2 regions of the Streptomyces sp. NPDC102441 genome follow, and region 1 is predicted to be linked to the other one. Evidence: riboswitches for the same ligand, from Rfam matches in the RefSeq annotation. Region 1 holds a riboswitch; the other holds the start of a gene.
What was found. A riboswitch is a leader RNA that binds a small molecule or an ion and turns the genes downstream of it on or off. The one in region 1 is predicted to bind glycine.
Positions count from the first base shown of each region.

Region 2: another riboswitch for glycine. It lies ahead of gcvT (glycine cleavage system aminomethyltransferase GcvT); the one in region 1 lies ahead of gcvP (aminomethyl-transferring glycine dehydrogenase).

Region 1 covers NZ_JBIWKH010000013.1:290,904-300,669, reverse strand. The annotation lists gene ACIREO_RS27990 (DUF881 domain-containing protein) at 1-345, shown strand, start outside; gene ACIREO_RS27985 (FHA domain-containing protein) at 536-1,318, shown strand; gene ACIREO_RS27980 (MerR family transcriptional regulator) at 1,361-2,104, shown strand; gene ACIREO_RS27975 (bifunctional nuclease family protein) at 2,158-2,631, shown strand; gene ACIREO_RS27970 (MerR family transcriptional regulator) at 2,799-3,416, shown strand; gene ACIREO_RS27965 (DNA polymerase IV) at 3,492-4,961, shown strand; gene ACIREO_RS27960 (PRC-barrel domain-containing protein) at 4,883-5,254, opposite strand; glycine riboswitch at 5,388-5,483, shown strand; gene gcvP (aminomethyl-transferring glycine dehydrogenase) at 5,676-8,561, shown strand; gene ACIREO_RS27950 (DUF5999 family protein) at 8,631-8,837, opposite strand; gene ACIREO_RS27945 (hypothetical protein) at 9,127-9,732, opposite strand.
Region 2 covers NZ_JBIWKH010000001.1:293,252-303,017, reverse strand. The annotation lists gene gcvT (glycine cleavage system aminomethyltransferase GcvT) at 86-1,213, opposite strand; glycine riboswitch at 1,381-1,478, opposite strand; gene ACIREO_RS01415 (AAA family ATPase) at 1,652-2,341, shown strand; gene ACIREO_RS01410 (enhanced serine sensitivity protein SseB) at 2,538-3,314, shown strand; gene ACIREO_RS01405 (enhanced serine sensitivity protein SseB C-terminal domain-containing protein) at 3,469-4,257, shown strand; gene ACIREO_RS01400 (ABC transporter permease) at 4,618-5,610, shown strand; gene ACIREO_RS01395 (ABC transporter substrate-binding protein) at 5,655-7,415, shown strand; gene ACIREO_RS01390 (ABC transporter permease) at 7,506-8,495, shown strand; gene ACIREO_RS01385 (ABC transporter ATP-binding protein) at 8,492-9,580, shown strand; gene ACIREO_RS01380 (ABC transporter ATP-binding protein) at 9,577-9,766, shown strand, end outside.

The DNA.
Region 1 (9,766 bases):
GGTGGCGCCGTGGAGGCCGACATGCTCCTCGACACCATCCAGGAGCTGCGCGCCGCGGGCGCCGAAGCCATCGAGATCAACGGTGTGCGGGTCGTGGCGAACACATACTTCTCCGGTGACGGGGGAGAGTTGAGGGTCGACGGCCGGAAGGTCGAGTCTCCCTACGAGTTCAAGGTCATCGGTAAGCCACAGGACCTGGAGCCGGCTCTGAACATTCCCGGTGGGGTCGTGCAGACGCTCGAGAAGGAGCAGGCCACGGCCGAGGTGGCGCGTGCCGACGACATCGTCGTGGACGCCGTGCGGCCCGCGAAGCAGCCTGATCACGCTCGGTCGTCGCCACAGTGAGGCGGCGGTGTGCTGTGCTCGAAGGACACGGGCGCCAGGTTGCGGGGGGTCGGCGCAACGGATCGGTGACGCGTGGTGGAAACTGTCGGGTGGATACGGACGTTGTGAGGATGTCCGGGTCGGCAGGTGTGTTCATTCAGGGTTCGTCCTGCCCCACGGGCGGGTCTATTTCGGTCAAGGGGAAACGCCCGTGAAGTTGTTTGCGAAGTTGTTCGGAAAGAGCGCCCGCGAGGACAGCAACAGCGCTGCCCGCCACCGCGCTCCGCGTCAGAGCGCCGAGGAGCAGGGCTCGGAGCGCCCGCTCTTCCGCGACGAGGTCCAGGGAGGCACCGGCGGGTCCGGCGCGTCGTCCGTTGACCCCGGAGGTGCAGGGCGCATAGGTTTCGGTGAACCATCGACCTCGAGTACGGGTGGAGGGTCCGCCCCCGCTCCGGAGGGCTCGTCCATGCCGGTTTGTACGAGGTGCGGGCATCGCAATGCCGAGGCCAGCCGTTTCTGTTCCAACTGCGGCGCGCCGCTGAGGGGCGGAGTGCCCGAGCGTGCCTCCGAGACGACCTCGACCATCTCGATCTCCGGTATCGAGGCGTACGAGGCAGAGGCGACAGGCCAGACGGCGGTTCCCTCGCTCTCCCCGGAGGCTCAGGCCGCAGTCGACGCCCTGCCGGCGGGTTCCGCACTACTGGTGGTGCGACGCGGACCGAACTCCGGCAGCCGCTTCCTGCTGGACGGCGACCTGACGACGGCCGGCCGCCACCCGCAGAGCGACATCTTCCTCGACGATGTGACCGTGTCGCGGCGTCATGTGGAGTTCCGCAGGAACGCGGACGGTAGTTTCACCGTGGGCGACGTCGGCAGTCTCAACGGCACCTACGTCAACCGTGAGCGCATCGATTCCGTCGCGCTGACCAACGGCGACGAGGTCCAGATCGGAAAGTACCGACTGGTCTTCTACGCGAGCCAGCGGGGCGTGTGACCCTCCCCCGGACGTAGTCCGGGGGGACCCCCAGGAAGGTCCATGCTGCGAACACCGACAGGCGGTGCCGGTCACGGCACCGCCGCCGCGGGCGAGCGCGCGATGAGCATCGGCACGGTGCTTCTGCAACTGCGCGACGAATTTCCCGAAGTCACCATCTCCAAGATCCGCTTCCTGGAGGCGGAAGGGCTCATCGAACCCAGGAGGACGCCGTCGGGCTACCGGAAGTTCAGCCCTGCCGACGTCGAACGGCTGGCGCAGGTCCTGCGCATGCAGCGCGACCACTACCTGCCGCTCAAGGTCATCCGTGAGCACCTGGAGGCCCTGGCACGCGGTGAGCAGGTGGCGCTGCCGTCTGGCGGCGGACAGGGCGATCCTGCCGACGTCCTGGGGGACCATGCCCTGGGGCGGGCCACCGCCACCCGTATCGGACGCTCCGAGCTCCTGGCCGCCACCGAGGCCACGGAGGAGCAGCTCGACGAGTGGGAGTCGTACGGGCTGATCGTGCCCGCCAACGGCGGGAGCTACGACGCCGAGGCGGTGACGGTGGCACGGCTCGTGGCGGACCTGCGCAGATTCGGTCTCGAACCGCGGCATCTGAGGGCCGTCAAGGCGGCCGCAGAGCGTGAGGCGGGGCTGGTCGAGCAGGTGGTCGCACCCCTGCGCCGGCACCGGAACCCGCAGACCAGGGCGCATGCGGAGGCCACCGCGAGGGAGCTCGCGGATCTCTCCGTCCGGCTTCATGCCGCGCTCGTACAGACCGCTCTGAGGGCAAGCTTCCACTGAGGGCGGAGGAGCCCGACTATCCAAACATGGCGGGCACGTCCTAGGGTTGCTGTGTGAACGAGCTCGACGTTGTGGGTGTCCGGGTGGAAATGCCCTCCAACCAACCGATCGTGCTCCTGCGTGAAGTGGGAGGCGACCGGTATCTCCCTATTTGGATCGGCCCTGGGGAAGCGACCGCGATCGCCTTCGCCCAGCAGGGCATGGCTCCGGCCAGGCCGCTGACCCATGATCTCTTCAAGGATGTGCTCGAGGCCGTGGGCCAGGAGCTCACCGAGGTCCGCATCACGGACCTGCGTGAAGGGGTTTTCTACGCGGAGCTGGTCTTCGCCAGCGGGGTCGAGGTGAGCGCGCGGCCGTCCGACGCCATAGCGCTCGCCCTGCGCACCGGCACGCCGATCTACGGCAGTGACGGGGTGCTGGACGACGCGGGCATCGCCATCCCGGACGAGCAGGAGGACGAGGTGGAGAAGTTCCGCGAGTTCCTCGATCAGATCTCGCCGGAGGACTTCGGGACCAACAGCCAGTGACCGTCCATGGAGGCGGTGTCAGCGCATCCGACAAGCCGTTCCCGTAAATCAGTCACGGGAAACCACCCTCAGGGTGATTATCACTCGGCGTGCCGAGTGTGGCGATCGTTGACGCACCCCTGGTGACTGCCTACCTTCGAGGTGGCAGGTCAAGGACGGAGGTCGGCGTGAGAAGCAGCGGCGACGGTACGGCTGCGGGTGGGCCGTACCGGCAGCACGGCAGTGCGGCCGACCACTCCATCAGACAGCCGGTTCAGCCGGCGGTGGTGGCAGCGGACGGTGCGGCAGTGGCAGGGGACATCGGCTATCGGGGGCCCACAGCGTGCGCGGCGGCCGGGATCACCTATCGACAGCTCGACTACTGGGCGCGTACGGGACTGGTGGAACCGAGCGTACGTCCGGCGTACGGGTCCGGGACACAGCGTCTCTACAGTTTCCGGGACGTGGTTCTCCTCAAGATCGTCAAGCGGTTCCTGGACACGGGCGTCGCTCTGCAGAACATCCGGACCACCGTTCAGCACCTCAGGGCGCGTGGTTTCACGGATCTCGAGCGGATGACCCTGATGAGTGACGGAGCGACGGTCTACGAATGCTCCTCGCCCGACGAGGTCGTGAATCTGCTCCAGGGCGGCCAGGGCGTCTTCGGTATCGCCGTCGGTGTCGTCTGGCGGGATGTCGACGCGGCGTTGTCCCAGCTCCACGGTGAGCGCGTCGACACGGGGGAGACCCTGATCGGTCACAACCCCGCCGACGAACTGGCGCGGCGGCGCAATCGCGCCGGCTGAGGCGCCGGGGCGGCAGGGCGCGTCGCGTGCGCCGGGCGGGACGGTTGTCAGTGGCGTAAGGCAGCATCGGTCCATGTGAGAGCAGCCCCCACCATCCTGCATCTGGACATGGATGCCTTCTACGCCTCTGCGGAGCAGGCGGCGAAGCCGAGCCTGCGCGGCAAGCCCGTGGTGGTGGGCGGTCTGGGAATGCGCGGCGTGGTCGCCACCGCGTCGTACGAGGCGAGGCTTCTCGGCGTGCATTCGGCGATGCCGATGGCACAGGCGAGGCGGCTCGCGCCCAACGCGGCGTATCTGGTCCCGCGTTTCGCGCTCTACCGGACGGTGAGCGACCAGGTGATGGAGCTGCTCGGACGGATGTCCCCGCTCGTCGAGCCGCTCAGCCTGGACGAGGCCTTCGTCGACCTGGAGGCCGGCGGGGTCGCCGACGACGCGGCGTCGGCGCGTGCGGTCGGCGGGCAACTGCGCACCGTGATCAGAGCGGTCACCGGGCTCAGTGGTTCCGTCGGCCTGGCCGGTTCCAAGATGCTGGCCAAGATCGCCTCCGAGGAGGCGAAACCGGACGGACTGCTGCTGATCGAGCCCGGCACCGAGCGTGAGCTCCTGGCACCCATGTCCGTGCGCATCCTCCCTGGTGTGGGGCCGGCCACCGGCGACCATCTCCGGCGCGCCGGGATGACTCTCGTCAGTCATCTGGCCGAGGCCGGAGAGGCCGAGCTCGTGCGGCTGCTGGGCAAGGCGCACGGGGTCGCGCTCCACCGCATGGCGCAGGGTTACGACGACCGTCCCGTCGTCGCCGAGAGGGACGCCAAGTCCGTGTCGGTCGAGGACACCTTCGACGTGGACCTGCACGACCGCGTGCGCGTCAGGGCGGAGGTGGAGCGGCTCGCGGACCGGTGCGTGCAGCGCCTGCGGGGTGCCGGCCGGTCCGGGCGCACCGTCGTCCTCAAGGTGCGCCGCTACGACTTCTCGACGCTCACCAGGTCCGAGACGCTGCGCGGCCCCACCGACGACCCCACGGTGGTCAGGGAGGCCGCCGCACGGCTTCTGGAGGCCGTGGACACGACCGGTGGCGTCCGACTGCTCGGAGTCGGCGTCACGGGGCTGGCGGACTTCACACAGGAGGATCTGTTCGCGCAGGCCGCCGACGCGGAGCACGCCGCAGAGGAATCAGCCGCGGCCGCGGCCGCCGACGCCGCCGACGAGCCGGAGCGCCCGGTGGAGGAGGCGTCAGCTCCGGATGCCCGTGAGAGTGAGGAGCAGCTCGCCGCGCGGCGATGGCCCGCCGGGCACGACGTACGTCACGACGTCCACGGTCACGGCTGGGTGCAGGGCAGTGGCGTCGGCCGTGTCACTGTGCGGTTCGAGGAACCGTGGACGCCGCCCGGCCGGGTGCGCACGTTCCGGATCGACGATCCGCAGCTGCGGCCGGCCGACCCGCTTCGCCTGGTGCGGGACCCGGTGGACTACTCCTCGTGGCCGGCGAGCCTGCCGAAGTCCCTGTCGGGGCCCTTGCCGCCGGAGGGGGAGGCGTCCAGCCCGTAATGGCGGTAGAGCTGCAGTTCCTGCTCGGGGGAGAGATGGCGGCCCACGCCGAAGTCCGGTGCGTCCTTGATCAGGGAGCGTTCGAAGGGGATCACGAGCGTGCCGTCGACGAATTCGCTCGGCTCCAGGGGGACGAACGCGTCCCTGGTGAAGAGACCGGTGCGCACGGCGGCCCACTCGGGGACCCCGGTGGCGTCGTCGAGATAGACCTCGTCCACGGTTCCGATCTTGGCACCTTGACGGTCGAAGGCCTTGCGGCCGATCAGGCTGCGCGGATCGATGTCGGTCTGCACGGTGCCTCCCACTGGTCACAACTGCATCAGGTGGTCGCGGCTGCTCCACAGGCACTACGAAAGGCCAGATCCGGGATGTCGGCCACTCGAGACGGCCCGCCCCGGGCCCGCTGGTAGGCTGGGACACGGCTGCTGACCCTGTGCGGGAGAGTCCTCCGGAGCGATCCGGAGGCGCCGAAGGAGCAACTCCTCCCCGGAATCTCTCAGGCCCCCGTACCGCACGGACGAGGTCACTCTGGAAAGCAGGGCGGGACCCGTTCGGCGCGCGCCGCGACGGGCACCACCCTCACCGACGGTGAAAGCCGGTATGCCCCAGGGCGTGCCGGTGAAGCTCTCAGGTCGAGATGACAGATGGGGAGGCCGTTCGGGCAGCCACGCCGTGGCGCCCCTCGCAGGTCGTAACAGACCAGGAGGCCTCCATATGACCCCCCGCCGCACTCCGCTCTCCCAGCTGGAGCAGGGTATTCCGTTCGAGCAGCGCCACATCGGGCCCGATGTGGCGGCGCAGGCCAAGATGCTCGCCCAGGTCGGCTACGGCTCGCTCGACGAGCTCACCGCCGCCGCGGTGCCGGACGTGATCAGGAGTGCCGAGGCGCTGGATCTCCCCGAGGCCCACACCGAGGCGGAGGTCCTGGCCGAGCTGCGCAGCCTCGCCGACCGCAACCAGGTGCTCGCACCGATGATCGGTCTCGGCTACTACGGCACGTTCACCCCGCCGGTGATCCTCCGCAACGTCATGGAGAACCCCGCCTGGTACACGGCCTACACGCCGTACCAGCCCGAGATCTCCCAGGGGCGGCTCGAGGCCCTCCTGAACTTCCAGACGATGGTCGCCGACCTCACCGGGCTGCCGACCTCGGGTGCCTCGCTCCTCGACGAGGGGACGGCCGCTGCCGAGGCGATGGCCCTTGCGCGACGGGTCGGCAAGGTCAAGGACGGTGTCTTCCTGGTCGACGCCGACACCCTGCCGCAGACCGTCGCCGTGATCCAGACCCGCGCCGAGCCGACCGGTGTCGAGGTCGTCGTCGCCGACCTCACCGAGGGGATCCCGGCGGAGGCCGCCGAACGAGGCGTCTTCGGTGTGCTGCTCCAGTACCCGGGCGCCTCCGGCGCCGTACGCGACATCGCGCCCGTCATCGAGCAGGCTCACGAACTGGGCGCGATCGTGGCCGTCGCCGCCGACCTGCTGGCCCTGACGCTGCTCACCTCGCCCGGCGCCCTCGGCGCGGACATCGCCGTGGGCACCACCCAGCGGTTCGGCGTCCCGATGGGCTTCGGCGGACCGCACGCCGGCTTCATGGCCGTACGCGAGAAGTTCGCCCGCAGCCTGCCCGGCCGCCTGGTCGGTGTCTCCGTCGACGCGGACGGCGACAAGGCCTACCGGCTGGCGCTGCAGACCCGCGAGCAGCACATCCGCCGCGAGAAGGCCACCAGCAACATCTGCACCGCGCAGGTGCTGCTCGCCGTCATGGCCGGGATGTACGCGGTCTACCACGGCCCCGAGGGCCTGCGGACGATCGCCCGGCGCACCCACCGGTTCGCCGCGATCCTGGCCGAGGGCCTGCGGGCCGCCGGTACCGACGTCGTGCACGAGGCGTACTTCGACACCCTCACCGTCCGCGTCCCGGGCGGAGCGGCCGGGGTGGTCGCCGACGCGCGTGAGCGTGGGGTGAACCTGCGGCTCGTCGACGCCGACCATGTCTCCGTGGCCTGCGACGAGACCACCACCCGCAGCCGGATCGCCGCCGTCTGGGCGGCCTTCGGGGCCGGCGGCGACATCGACGCGCTGGACGACGAGGCGGCCGACGCGCTGCCCGACGGGCTGCTGCGCAGCGACGAGGTCCTCACCCACCCGGTCTTCCACCAGTACCGCTCCGAGACGGCGATGCTGCGCTACCTGCGCAAGCTCGCCGACCGCGACTACGCGCTGGACCGCGGCATGATCCCGCTCGGCTCCTGCACGATGAAGCTCAACGCGACCGCCGAGATGGAGTCGATCACCTGGCCCGAATTCGGTGCGCTGCACCCGTTCGCGCCGGCCGAGCAGGCACAGGGCTTCCTCACCCTCATCCGTGAGCTGGAGGAGCGCCTCGCCGAGGTCACCGGTTACGACGCCGTCTCCATCCAGCCCAATGCCGGTTCGCAGGGCGAGTTCGCCGGCCTGCTGGCGGTGCGCGCGTACCACCGGGCCAACGGGGATCACGGCCGCACCGTCTGCCTGATTCCGTCGTCCGCGCACGGCACCAACGCCGCGAGCGCCGTGATGGCCGGCATGAAGGTCGTCGTGGTGAAGACCGCCGACGACGGGGAGGTCGACACAGAGGATCTCCGGGCCAAGATCGCGACCCACCGCGACGAGCTCGCCGTCCTCATGATCACCTATCCCTCCACGCACGGCGTCTTCGAGGAGCACGTCGCCGACATCTGCGGGGAGGTGCACGACGCCGGCGGCCAGGTGTACGTGGACGGCGCCAACCTCAACGCGCTGGTCGGCCTCGCCAAGCCGGGACATTTCGGTGGCGACGTCTCCCACCTGAACCTGCACAAGACCTTCTGCATCCCGCACGGCGGCGGAGGTCCCGGCGTCGGTCCGGTCGGGGTGCGTGCCCACCTGGCGCCCTATCTCCCCAACCACCCCCTCCAGCCCGCGGCGGGCCCGGAGACGGGCATCGGCCCCATCTCGGCCGCTCCGTGGGGATCGGCAGGCATCCTGCCGATCTCATGGGCGTACGTACGTCTCATGGGGGGCGAGGGCCTGAAGCGTGCGACGCAGGTCGCCGTGCTCGCGGCCAACTACGTCGCCAAGCGCCTCGAACCGCACTTCCCGGTCCTCTACAACGGCCCGGCCGGTCTGGTCGCGCACGAGTGCATCGTGGACCTGCGACCGGTCTCCAAGGCGACCGGTGTCAGCATCGACGACATCGCCAAGCGGCTGATCGACTACGGATTCCACTCGCCGACCATGTCGTTCCCGGTGGCCGGGACGCTGATGATCGAGCCGACGGAGAGCGAGGACCTCGCCGAGCTCGACCGCTTCTGCGACACGATGATCGCCATCCGCGGTGAGATCGACAAGGTCGCATCCGGTGCGTGGAGCACCGACGACAACCCGCTGCGCAACGCCCCGCACACGGCCGCGGCGCTCGGTGGCGAGTGGACGCACGCCTACACCCGCGAGGAGGCGGTGTTCCCGGCCGGGGTCACGCCTTCGGACAAGTACTGGCCGCCGGTGCGCCGGATCGACGGTGCCTTCGGCGACCGCAACCTGGTCTGTTCCTGCCCCCCGCTGGACGAGTACGACCAGTAGGCACGCGGAAACGCGTCGGGGCCGGTGCGGAGACTTCTCCGGGCCGGCCCCCTTGTTCCGTCGGCCGCCTCAGGCGGCCTTCATCACCTGGCCGCTCTTCAGCGGACGGTGAGGGGCGATGATCTGCCCGTCCGGGAGCAGCTCGCCGGTGTCCTCGAAGAGCAGGACGCCGTTGCACAGCAGGCTCCAGCCCTGCTCCGGGTGGTGGGCCATCAGGCGTGCGGCTTCCCGGTCGTTGGAGTCAGCGGTCGGACAGGGTGGCTGGTGCTGGCACATGGGTGGGTTCTTTCGCTGCGTCGATTCGAGTGTCCTGCGGCTGGACGATGTGTTCATGGCCGCCCCCCGTATCAAGTCGGTCCTGCCCCAGTGTTGCCCTACGGGCGTCTCTCCGCAGGGATTTCGCGGCAGCTGCTGTTCTCCTCCCATGACGCGTCACCCGGCCGGACGGTTCGATCCAACGTGGCTGTCCGTTCGGATGGTTCGGGGTGACCTGACCGGACTAGTCCGGACGGGTACGGATGCGCCCCCGCCGAGCAGCTCGGCGGGGGCGAGTGAGGAAGGACGGTCAGGCGGGCGACCCGAGCAGCCCGGGAAGGCCCGGAAGAGGAGCGGGGGTGACACGCAGCGTCATGACCGGGAGCAGATCCGCGACCCGATGCGGCCGGTGGGCCGTGATGCCCGGGGGAGCGGGCGCCAGAGGCACCAGCACGTCGGTCGGGGCGAGTGCTCCGCAGCCCGCGTCGGCCTCGGTGTCGTGGTGCAGCCACAACGTGAACATGTACAGCTCGGGAACCGACAGCAGACGTGGTTGGTAGTGCGTCGTCGTCGACTCCGCCTGACGTACGGCGAGTTCCGTGGAGGCGATGTAGGGACCCTCGAAGAAGTGCGAGAAGGTCCAGCCGTCGGCGGTGAGCATGGTGTCCGCGGCGGCGACGGCGCGCTCACCGCTGCGGATCAGGAAGCGCCAGCCGGCGAGGCGGGTGCGCGGTGCGGCGTCGTTCGGCACGATCCGGTCCAGTACGTGGACAGGGAGCGGGAGTTCGGGGCTCAGCGATCCCTGGACGGACCGGAGAGCGGGCGTGTGGGCCTCGCGGACTGCGGTGGGAGAACCGAGTGCCGCGAGAACGCTGCGCAGTGCGGGCGCTGGGGCCGGAGAAACATGCAGCGGCATAGTGGGTCGCCTCTCACTTCGGAGACACGGTGAT
Region 2 (9,766 bases), on a different contig from region 1:
GAATTCTCCTGTACGCGGGGGAGTGCTGATGAACGGTGGTCTTACGGTTTGAGACACGACTGCGTCACGTGCGCGTAGCGCCGTGTCACTTACGGCGCTTGTAGAAGGGCAGCGCCACGACCTCGTACGGCTCGTGCGTGCCCCGGATGTCGACGCCGACACCCTCGGTGCCGGGCGCGGCGTGCGCCGCGTCCACGTAGGCCATGGCGATCGGCTTGCCCAGGGTGGGCGACGGCGCGCCGGAGGTGACCTCGCCGACGACCTCCCCGCCGGCCACGACCGGGTAGCCGGCGCGCGGCACCCGGCGGCCCTCGGCGATCAGGCCGACGAGCTTGCGCGGCGGGGCGGTCTCCGCCCGCTCCGCCGCGGCGGTGAGCGCCTCGCGGCCGACGAAGTCGCCCTCCTTCTCGAACTTCACGACCCTGCCGAGGCCCGCGTCGAAGGGCGTCAGCGCGGTGGTCAGCTCGTGCCCGTACAGCGGCATGCCCGCCTCCAGGCGGAGCGTGTCGCGGCAGGAGAGCCCGCAGGGGATCAGGCCGTACGGGGCGCCGGCCTCGGTGAGGGCACTCCACAGCTGCTCGGCGTGGGCCGGGGCGACGAAGAGCTCAAAGCCGTCCTCGCCGGTGTAGCCGGTACGGGCGATGAGCGCGGGGACGCCGGCCACCGTTCCGGGGAGTCCGGCGTAGTACTTCAGTCCGTCCAGGTCGGCGTCGGTGACCGACTTCAGTACGGCGGGGGAGTCGGGGCCCTGGACGGCGAGCAGCGCGTACGCGTCGCGGTCGTCCCGCACCTCGGTGTCGAATCCTCCGGCGCGCGCGGTGAGGGTGTCCAGGACGACCTGGGCGTTGCCCGCGTTGGCCACCACCATGTACTCGGTGTCCGCCAGGCGGTAGACGATCAGATCGTCCAGGATCCCGCCGTCCTCCGCGACGATCATGGTGTAGCGGGCCCGGCCCGCGCCCACGGTGGCGATGTTGCCGACCAGCGCGTAGCTCAGGAAGGCCGCGGCCTGCGGACCGGTGACGGTGATCTCGCCCATGTGCGACAGGTCGAACAGGCCGGCCCGGGTGCGTACGGCGTTGTGCTCGTCGCGCTCGCTGGCGTACCGCAGCGGCATGTCCCAGCCGGCGAAGTCGGTCATGGTCGCGCCCAGGGACCGATGCAGGGCATCGAGGGCGGTGAGGCGGGGGGCGGCGCTCGGGGCAGTGCTCATGGACATGGCTCCAGGGCATGACGACAGGGGGTGGTTCCCTCCCCATCTGTCATCGGAACCTGAGAGGTTCGCCGAAAGCCCCTGAAAGGGTCCTGACGGGTTCACCCCGTCGACGTCGGCTTGCACCTTGGGTGGAGCCGCCGCAGCGGCCCGCTTTTCAGATCTGCCTCATCCACGCGGTACGGGGCCTGAGAGATTCAAGGGAGGAACTTGCTCCTTCGGCGCCCGGCGCACACGGTGACCGGGACTCTCCCGCGCGGATTCGAACGGCCTGTATGCAGTTGGCGGGGTCATCATCGCACGCATTGCGGAAGAGTGGGGCGTCCAGGTCCGGACGGGGGCCCGTCCTGACACGTACGGGTGGAACCGGTTGTGCCGCATTACCTTTTCTTTACACTTCTTGGGCAGGTCAGTGGGTGACTCGGCAGGGGGAGGGCGATGACGTTGCAGCGCTACGCGACTACCGCGGGGGCGGCACGCGGTGCGATGCCCGAGCAGCCGGGCGTACCCGCCCGGGAGCCGGCGGACGGGCACGCGCCGGTCGTGCGTGATCTGCGGGGCAGGGGCGGCCGGGGGCCGAGCGGCCTGGACTTCGCGGCGGGAGACGTCGTGGTGGTCTCGGGGCTGCCCGGCAGCGGGAAGTCGACGCTGATCCGGCGGGCCGTCGAGGACCACGCGATCGACTCACAGGACACCAGGGACCGCTGGGCGGCCGCACTGCCCCGGTTACTCCCCTACTCCCTCTACCGTCCCCTGGTGCGCGCCGCGCACTACGCCGGGCTGTGGCGTGCTCTGCGGTCGGGCGGATCCGCAGTCGTGCACGACTGCGGTACGCAGGCCTGGGTGCGGCGCTGGCTGGCGCGTGAGGCCCGGCGCCGGGGCAGCGGCCTGCATCTCGTCCTCCTCGACGTCACCCCCCGGACCGCCAGGCAGGGGCAGCGCGAGCGCGGGCGCGGAGTGTCCGGATACGCGTTCGCCCGGCACCGGCGAGCCGTCGGCCGGCTGCTGCGCGACATGGAGACCGGCCTGCTGCCCCCTGGGTGCGCCTCGGCTGTGCTGCTCGACCGGGAGGCGGCGTCGGCGATCGGCAGGATCTCGTTCCCGGAGGCCTGGCTCCCACGCGAGTAGAGGTGGGTGGGGCGAGTGGCGCGTCACCATTCGCATACGCACAGTTCCCGGCGCCCAGGTCGGCTGTCCGGAATCTGGACGGTGCGGTGGACACCGAGGCACCTCCCGCCCGCGGCGCCGCCCCTCATGTGCCGGACCGCCCAGGAGCATCTAAGGTTTCAGCCGCACCGCATGGCGAGAAAGGGACACAGACACCGTGGACATCCCGGCTCAGGCCCAGGCCCCGTCGCATCCGCCGCAGGGGTGGCCGGCCAACGAGCTCGAAGAAGTGCTCAGCGCCTCGCTCGGCGTGCCCGGAGCGGGCGGGCGACTTGTCGAGGTGCTCGGCCGCAGTCAGGTCTGGGTGCCCCTGCCGAACGGCGGCGGGCCCGACAGCACCGGCCTCGACCTGCCGACGGTCGACATCGGCGGCGGCGCGTTCGTCCCCGTGTTCAGCTCCGAGGCGCAGTTCCTCCAGTGCGTCGGCCCCCATCTCTCCTTCACTGTCGCGCCCGCACGCGAGTTCGCCCGTGGGCTGCCCCCGCAGCTCGGTATCGCGGTCAACCCCGGCGGTGCCGTCGGCGTGCCCCTGCCGCCGCCCGCCGTCGCCGAGCTCTGCCGGGCCGGGCGCACCCCGCTGGACGGCCCGGCGAGCGGGGGCCGGGTCCGGCTGTACGAGCCGGACTGGAAGGAGGACCCCGTCGACTTCCTCTCCGCGGTGTCCGCCGAATTCCAGGAGACCGGTGTGGTGAACACCGCGCGCCGGGTGCTGGCCAGCATCGAGGGCGACAGCCCCGTCCTCTTCGTCGGCGTCGAGTCCGCCGTATGGGAGGCCGCGGCGCAGAGCGCTCCGCTGGACGCGCTGGGCCGCGCGCTGGGCCGGATCCAGGTGCCCTGGCCGGTCAATCTCCTGCTGCTCGACGTGGCGCAGGACCCGGTGGGGGACTGGATGCTGGAGAAGGTACGCCCGTTCTACCGGCGCGACACGTACTGAGAGCCGGAGCACCCGGGCCACGTGGCGTCAAGCCGGTGTCGGGGGCGGCGCATAAGCTGGTTGGATGACGAGGCCGCTCCGTGTGCCCGGGAGCGGCACCACAGCACCGTGCGGCACGCGTGAACAGAGGAACTAAGAGGGGCGGGACCCAAGGGTGAGTGCGTCAGGCACCGCGGCGGCCGGGATCGAGCACATGCTTCGCCAAGTGACCCCGGGGCGCCTCGACGCGTACGAGGCGCTGCTGCGGTCCCTGGCGGACGGCCAGGTCTGGATGCTGCTCTGGCACGGCACGGCGGGCTCCCCCGACGCCCAGTACGGCAACATGGAGGTCGAGGGCATGGGTTACGCCCCGTGTGTGACCTCCGCCCAGGAGCTCTCGGCCAGCGGCTGGAACAGGGCCCACGAGGTGACCACGGGCCGAGACATCGCCCGTTCCCTCTTCCCCGACCGCTGGGGGATCTGGCTCAACCCGCACGCCCCCGGCGGCGGGGTCGGCATTCCCTGGCTGGACCTGCGCCGCATCGCCACCGGCCTCGACCGGATGCCCGCGGGGCCGCTGCGGCTCACCGAACCCGCCATCGAGCTCCCGCAGTTCTACGCCCTGCTGTCGCAGAACGCCCACCGCACCTCCGCCGTCCGCGCGCTGCGCCGCGCCTGGGTGCAGCCCGCGCTCGGTGCTCCGTACCTCGCGATCGGGCTCGACCTCTACGACACAGGCCGGCCTTCCGTCGACGCGGTCCGCGCGATGATGCAGCAGTCGATCGGTGTGGTCCCCGACGGGCTGCCCGTCTCCACGGTCTCGCTGTCCGACGAGTACGACCCCGTCGCGATGTGGCTGAACGCCAACTCCCGGCCGTTCTACGACCGTGAGGCGCACGCGGCTCCCGCGGCTCCCGGTTACGGCTACCCGCCCGCCGCAGGCCCGGCACCGCACGCGTACTGAGCGCCTGACGCCGTCACGGCCCGACGGCCCGACGGCCAAATAGTCACCCGAACAATGCAGTTGGGTGGCATGTCCGTTACCGACGGATTGATGACCAGAAGATCCGCTCACCAAGCACAGCTGTCCGGATAACGGAAGCCTCTTGGCAGCATCACGTTTGAGCAAACATTCCCCGCCAGGTCTGGCGGGTGATCGCAAAGTGGTTGAAGACTCCACACAGCAGGTGCTCCATGCCCGACTAACCCCTCCTTCAAACAGGGTCAGTTCGGCATGCATGATCGCATCTGTCATGTTTTGTTAGAGCCGCTACAGCGGCGGTCACAGGCCGGCCACCGTCGGCCGAGAGGGGTCTCCAGCGCAATGACGGCACCGATCGAGACCACCGGGGCGGATGCGCGGCCCGAAACGGTGCTGGAAGGCGCCGGGCGCAAGGAGATCGAGGGCCGCTCGCTCGGCCGGATCGCCTGGACGCGCTTCAAGCGGGACAAGGCCGCGATGGCCGGTGGCATCGTTGTCGTGCTGCTGATCCTCACCGCGATCCTGTCCAAGCCGCTCCAGTCGCTCCTCGGGCTCGACCCCGACGCGTTCAACCAGAGCCTGGTCGACCCCGTCATGCTGGCGCCCAAGGGCTCCCTCGGCGGGATCAGTTGGGACCACCCCCTCGGAGTCGAACCACAGACCGGACGCGACATCCTGGCGCGCATCCTCGAAGGCTCCTGGGTCTCCCTCGTGGTCGCCGTGGGCTCCACGCTGCTCTCGGTCGTCATCGGCGTCGTCATGGGCGTCGTGGCCGGGTTCTACGGCGGCTGGGTGGACAGCTTCATCAGCCGGCTGATGGACACCTTCCTCGCCTTCCCGCTGTTGCTCTTCGCGATCTCCATCTCCGCCTCCCTGCAGGGCAACGCCTTCGGGATGGAAGGGCTCACGCTGCGGATCGCGGTCCTGATCTTCGTGATCGGCTTCTTCAGCTGGCCCTACATCGGCCGTATCGTCCGCGCGCAGACCATGTCGCTGCGCGAGCGGGAGTTCGTCGAGGCCGCCAGGTCGCTGGGCGCACGCGGACCGTTCATCCTCTTCCGCGAGCTGCTGCCGAACCTGATCGCGCCGATCCTCGTGTACTCGACGCTGCTGATCCCCACGAACATCCTGTTCGAGGCCTCCCTGTCCTTCCTCGGCGTGGGTATCGCGCCGCCGCAGGCGTCATGGGGCGGCATGCTCACGCAGGCGGTCGACCTCTACGAGGTGGACCCGATGTTCATGGTCATCCCCGGTATGGCGATCTTCATCACCGTGCTGGCCTTCAATCTGCTGGGGGACGGGCTGCGTGACGCACTCGACCCTCGTGGCAAGTAATCGCGGCAGTGCCGCACCGGACTAGCGAGGGGGCTTTCCTCAGCATGCAGAACAGAAAGACAGCGGCAGCCATAGCCATGGCCGTAGCGGTGTCGCTCGGCGCATCGGCGTGCAGCGGCAGTGACTCGGGCGGTGACAGCAACGGCGGTGGGGGCAACGCCAAGGCTGACGCCGGTCTGACGAGCGTCGTCAACGCGACCGACAAGAAGGGGGGGACGGTCACGTACGAGCACTCCAGTGGCCCGGACTCCCTGGACCCCGGCAACACGTACTACGGCTGGGTGCAGAACTTCTCCCGCCTGTACGCCCGCGCCCTGGTGACCTTCAAGCCCGCCGCCGGCAAGGAGAGCCTGGAGGTCGTCCCCGACCTCGCCACCAGCCTCGGCAAGGCCAGCGCGGACGCCAAGACCTGGACGTACACCCTCCGCAAGGGCGTGAAGTTCGAGGACGGCTCCGAGATCACCTCGAAGGACGTCAAGTACGCCGTCGAGCGCTCCAACTTCGCGCCGGAGGCCCTGTCCAACGGCCCGACGTACTTCAAGTCGTACCTCGAGGGCGGCAAGGAGTACAAAGGTCCGTACAAGGACAAGTCGCCCGAGGGTCTCAAGTCCATCGAGACGCCTGACGACTACACGATCGTCTTCAAGCTGAGCAAGCCGTTCGCGGACATGGACTACCTCGCCGCGTTCTCGCAGACCGCGCCGATCCAGCAGAAGGCCGACACGGGCGCCAGCTACGTCCAGAAGATGGTCTCCTCCGGTCCGTACAAGTTCTCGGCGTACGACGAGAGCAAGGGCGCGACGCTCGTCCGGAACCCGGAGTGGGACCAGAAGACGGACCCGATCCGCAAGGCGCTGCCGGACAAGATCGAGCTGAAGCTCAACGTCAACGCCACCACGGTCGACGACCACCTTCTCAACGACGTGAGCACCGCTGACGTCGCCGGCACGGGTCTGCAGTCCAAGACCCAGCCCAAGGTCCTGGTCAAGGCCGACCAGAAGGCGAAGACGGACAACCCGTACGCCGGTGCCCTGCAGTACATGGCGCTGAACGTCAACGTGAAGCCGTTCGACAACATCGAATGCCGCAAGGCCGTTCAGTACGCCGTCGACAAGCAGAGCCTGATCGACTCGATCGGTGGCTCGGTCAAGGGCGACCCGGCCAGCACGGTCATTCCGCCGACCGTCGCCGGTTACAAGAAGTTCGACCTGTACCCGACCGAGGGCAGCAAGGGCGACATCGCCAAGGCGAAGGAGCACCTCACCAAGTGCGGTCAGCCCAAGGGCTTCAAGACCACGCTGACGGCGCGCTCCGACCGTCCTGACGAGATCACCGCCGCCACGCAGCTCCAGGGCAGCCTGAAGGCGATCGGCATCACCGCCGAGATCAAGCAGTTCCCGGCGGACAAGTACTTCACGGACTTCGCGGGTGTACCCGAGTGGGTCCACAAGAACAACGCGGGCATGATGATGATGCAGTGGGGTGCCGACTGGCCGACCGGCTTCGGTTTCCTGGACCAGATCGTGAACGGATCGGCCATCAAGCCGTCCGGTGGCACGAACCTGATGGAGCTCGACGACAAGGGTGTCAACGAGGCCCTCGTCAAGGGCATCGGCACCGTTGACACCACGGCGCGCAACGCCGTGTGGGGCGAGGTCGACCAGAAGGTCATGGAGAACGCCTCGGTCGTTCCGCTCGTCTACCGCAAGAACCTGCTCTACCGCCCGGAGTCCGCGGCGAACGTCACGGTCACGGACGCGTACCTCGGCATGTACGACTACGTGCTGATGACGTCCACCAAGTAACACCTGTTCATCGACAGCATCCCTTGAAAGGCAGGTGAAGGCGCCGGGCCGGCGGGCGTACCCCGTCCGCCCGCCCGGCGCCGCACGGCTGTGGCTGCGTACATCATCCGACGCGTATTCGCCGCGGTGTTGCTGCTGCTGGTGGTCAGCGCAGTCACGTTCGCGATCTTCTTCCTCGTGCCCCGCCTCGGCGGGCAGACCCTCGACTCCATGGCCGCCCAGTACGTCGGGAAGAGCCCCGACCCCGACGTCATCGCCGCGGTCAAGAAGAACCTGGGGCTCGACCAGCCCCTGTACCTCCAGTACTGGAACTTCGTCAAGGGCATCGTCGTCGGCGCCGACTACCAGTTCGGCCCCGACCCCGTCACCTGCAACGCCCCGTGCTTCGGGTACTCCTTCAAGACCCACACCGAGATCTGGCCGCAGCTCGTCGACCGCATCCCGGTCACGCTGTCGCTGGCCGTCGGTGCCGCGGTCATCTGGGTCGTCTCCGGTGTCGCGATCGGCGTCCTCTCCGCACTGAAGCGGGGTTCGTTCTTCGACCGCCTCTCCATGGGCGTCGCCCTCGCCGGTGTCTCGCTGCCGATGTTCTTCACCGGTCTCGTCGTACTGGCGCTGTTCGGCAACGGGGAGTACGTACCCTTCGCCGACAACCCGCTCGAGTGGGCGGGCAGTCTGGTCCTGCCCTGGTGCACACTCGCCCTGCTGTACTCCGCGCTCTACGCCCGGCTCACCCGGGCCGGGATGCTGGAGACGATGAGCGAGGACTACATCAGAACCGCACGGGCCAAGGGACTCCAGGAACGCAAGGTGGTCGTCAAGCACGGGCTGCGCTCCGCGCTGACCCCGCTCGTCACGATCTTCGGCATGGACTTCGCGCTGCTGCTCGGCGGCGCGGTCATCACCGAACGGGTCTTCTCCTTCCAGGGGCTGGGTGCTTTCGCCATCCAGGGCGTGACCACCGCCGACCTGCCCAAGGTGATGGGCGTGACCCTGGTCGCCGCCTTCTTCATCGTCATCTGCAACCTGCTGGTGGACCTCGTGTACGCCGCGATCGACCCCCGGGTGAGGCTCTCATGAGCGACGCAATCAAGAAGGACTCCCCGGCGGCGGACACCGTTCCCGCCCCGCGGTCCGGCGACGACAAGCAGTTCCTGTCCGTACGCAACCTCAGCGTCCACTTCGACACCGACGACGGTCTGGTCAAGTCCGTCGACGGCGTCAGCTTCGACCTGAAGGCCGGCCAGACCCTCGGCATCGTCGGCGAGTCCGGCTCCGGCAAGTCCGTGACCTCGCTGGGGATCATGGGCCTGCACACCTCGGAGCGCGCCCGGATCGGCGGTGAGATCTGGCTCGACGGCGAGGAGCTGATCGGCGCCGGCCCCGAGCGGGTACGCAAGCTGCGCGGTCAGAAGATGGCCATGATCTTCCAGGACCCGCTGTCCGCCCTGCACCCGTACTACAGCATCGGCGCGCAGATCGTGGAGGCCTACCGGGTCCACAACAAGGTCGACAAGAAGACCGCGAAGAAGCGCGCGGTCGAGATGCTGGACCGTGTCGGCATCCCCGAGCCGCACCGCCGCTACGAGGACTATCCGCACCAGTTCTCGGGCGGTATGCGCCAGCGCGCGATGATCGCGATGGCTCTGGTCAACAACCCGCAGCTGCTCATCGCCGACGAGCCGACGACTGCCCTGGACGTCACCGTCCAGGCGCAGATCCTCGACCTCATCCGCGACCTGCAGAAGGAGTTCGGCTCCGCGGTCGTCATGATCACCCATGACCTCGGTGTCGTCGCGGAGATCGCGGACAACCTGCTCGTGATGTACGCGGGACGCTGCATCGAGCGCGGCACCGCCGAGAAGGTGTTCTACGAGCCCCAGCACCCCTACACCTGGGGTCTGCTCGGTTCCATGCCGCGCATCGACCGGGAGCAGACCGACCGGCTCATCCCGGTCAAGGGCTCGCCGCCCAGTCTCATCAACGTCCCGTCGGGCTGCGCCTTCCACCCGCGCTGCCCGTACGCCGACGTCCCCCCGGACAACATCACCCGCACCGAGCGTCCGGAGCTGCAGCAGGTCAGCGACGGGCACTACTCCGCGTGCCACATGTCGCGTGAGCAGCGCGACCGGATCTGGACCGAAGAGATTGCGCCGAAGCTGTGACTGATCGAGACAAGAAGACTCCCGCGTCTCCTGCGGCCGGGTCGGACGGGTCCGGGTCCGAGCCGCTCCTCAAGGTCGAGGGCCTGGTCAAGCACTTCCCGATCACCAAGGGCGTGCTGAAGCGCAAGGTGGGCGCGGTCCAGGCAGTGGACGGGCTCACCTTCGACGTGCGTCCCGGGGAGACCC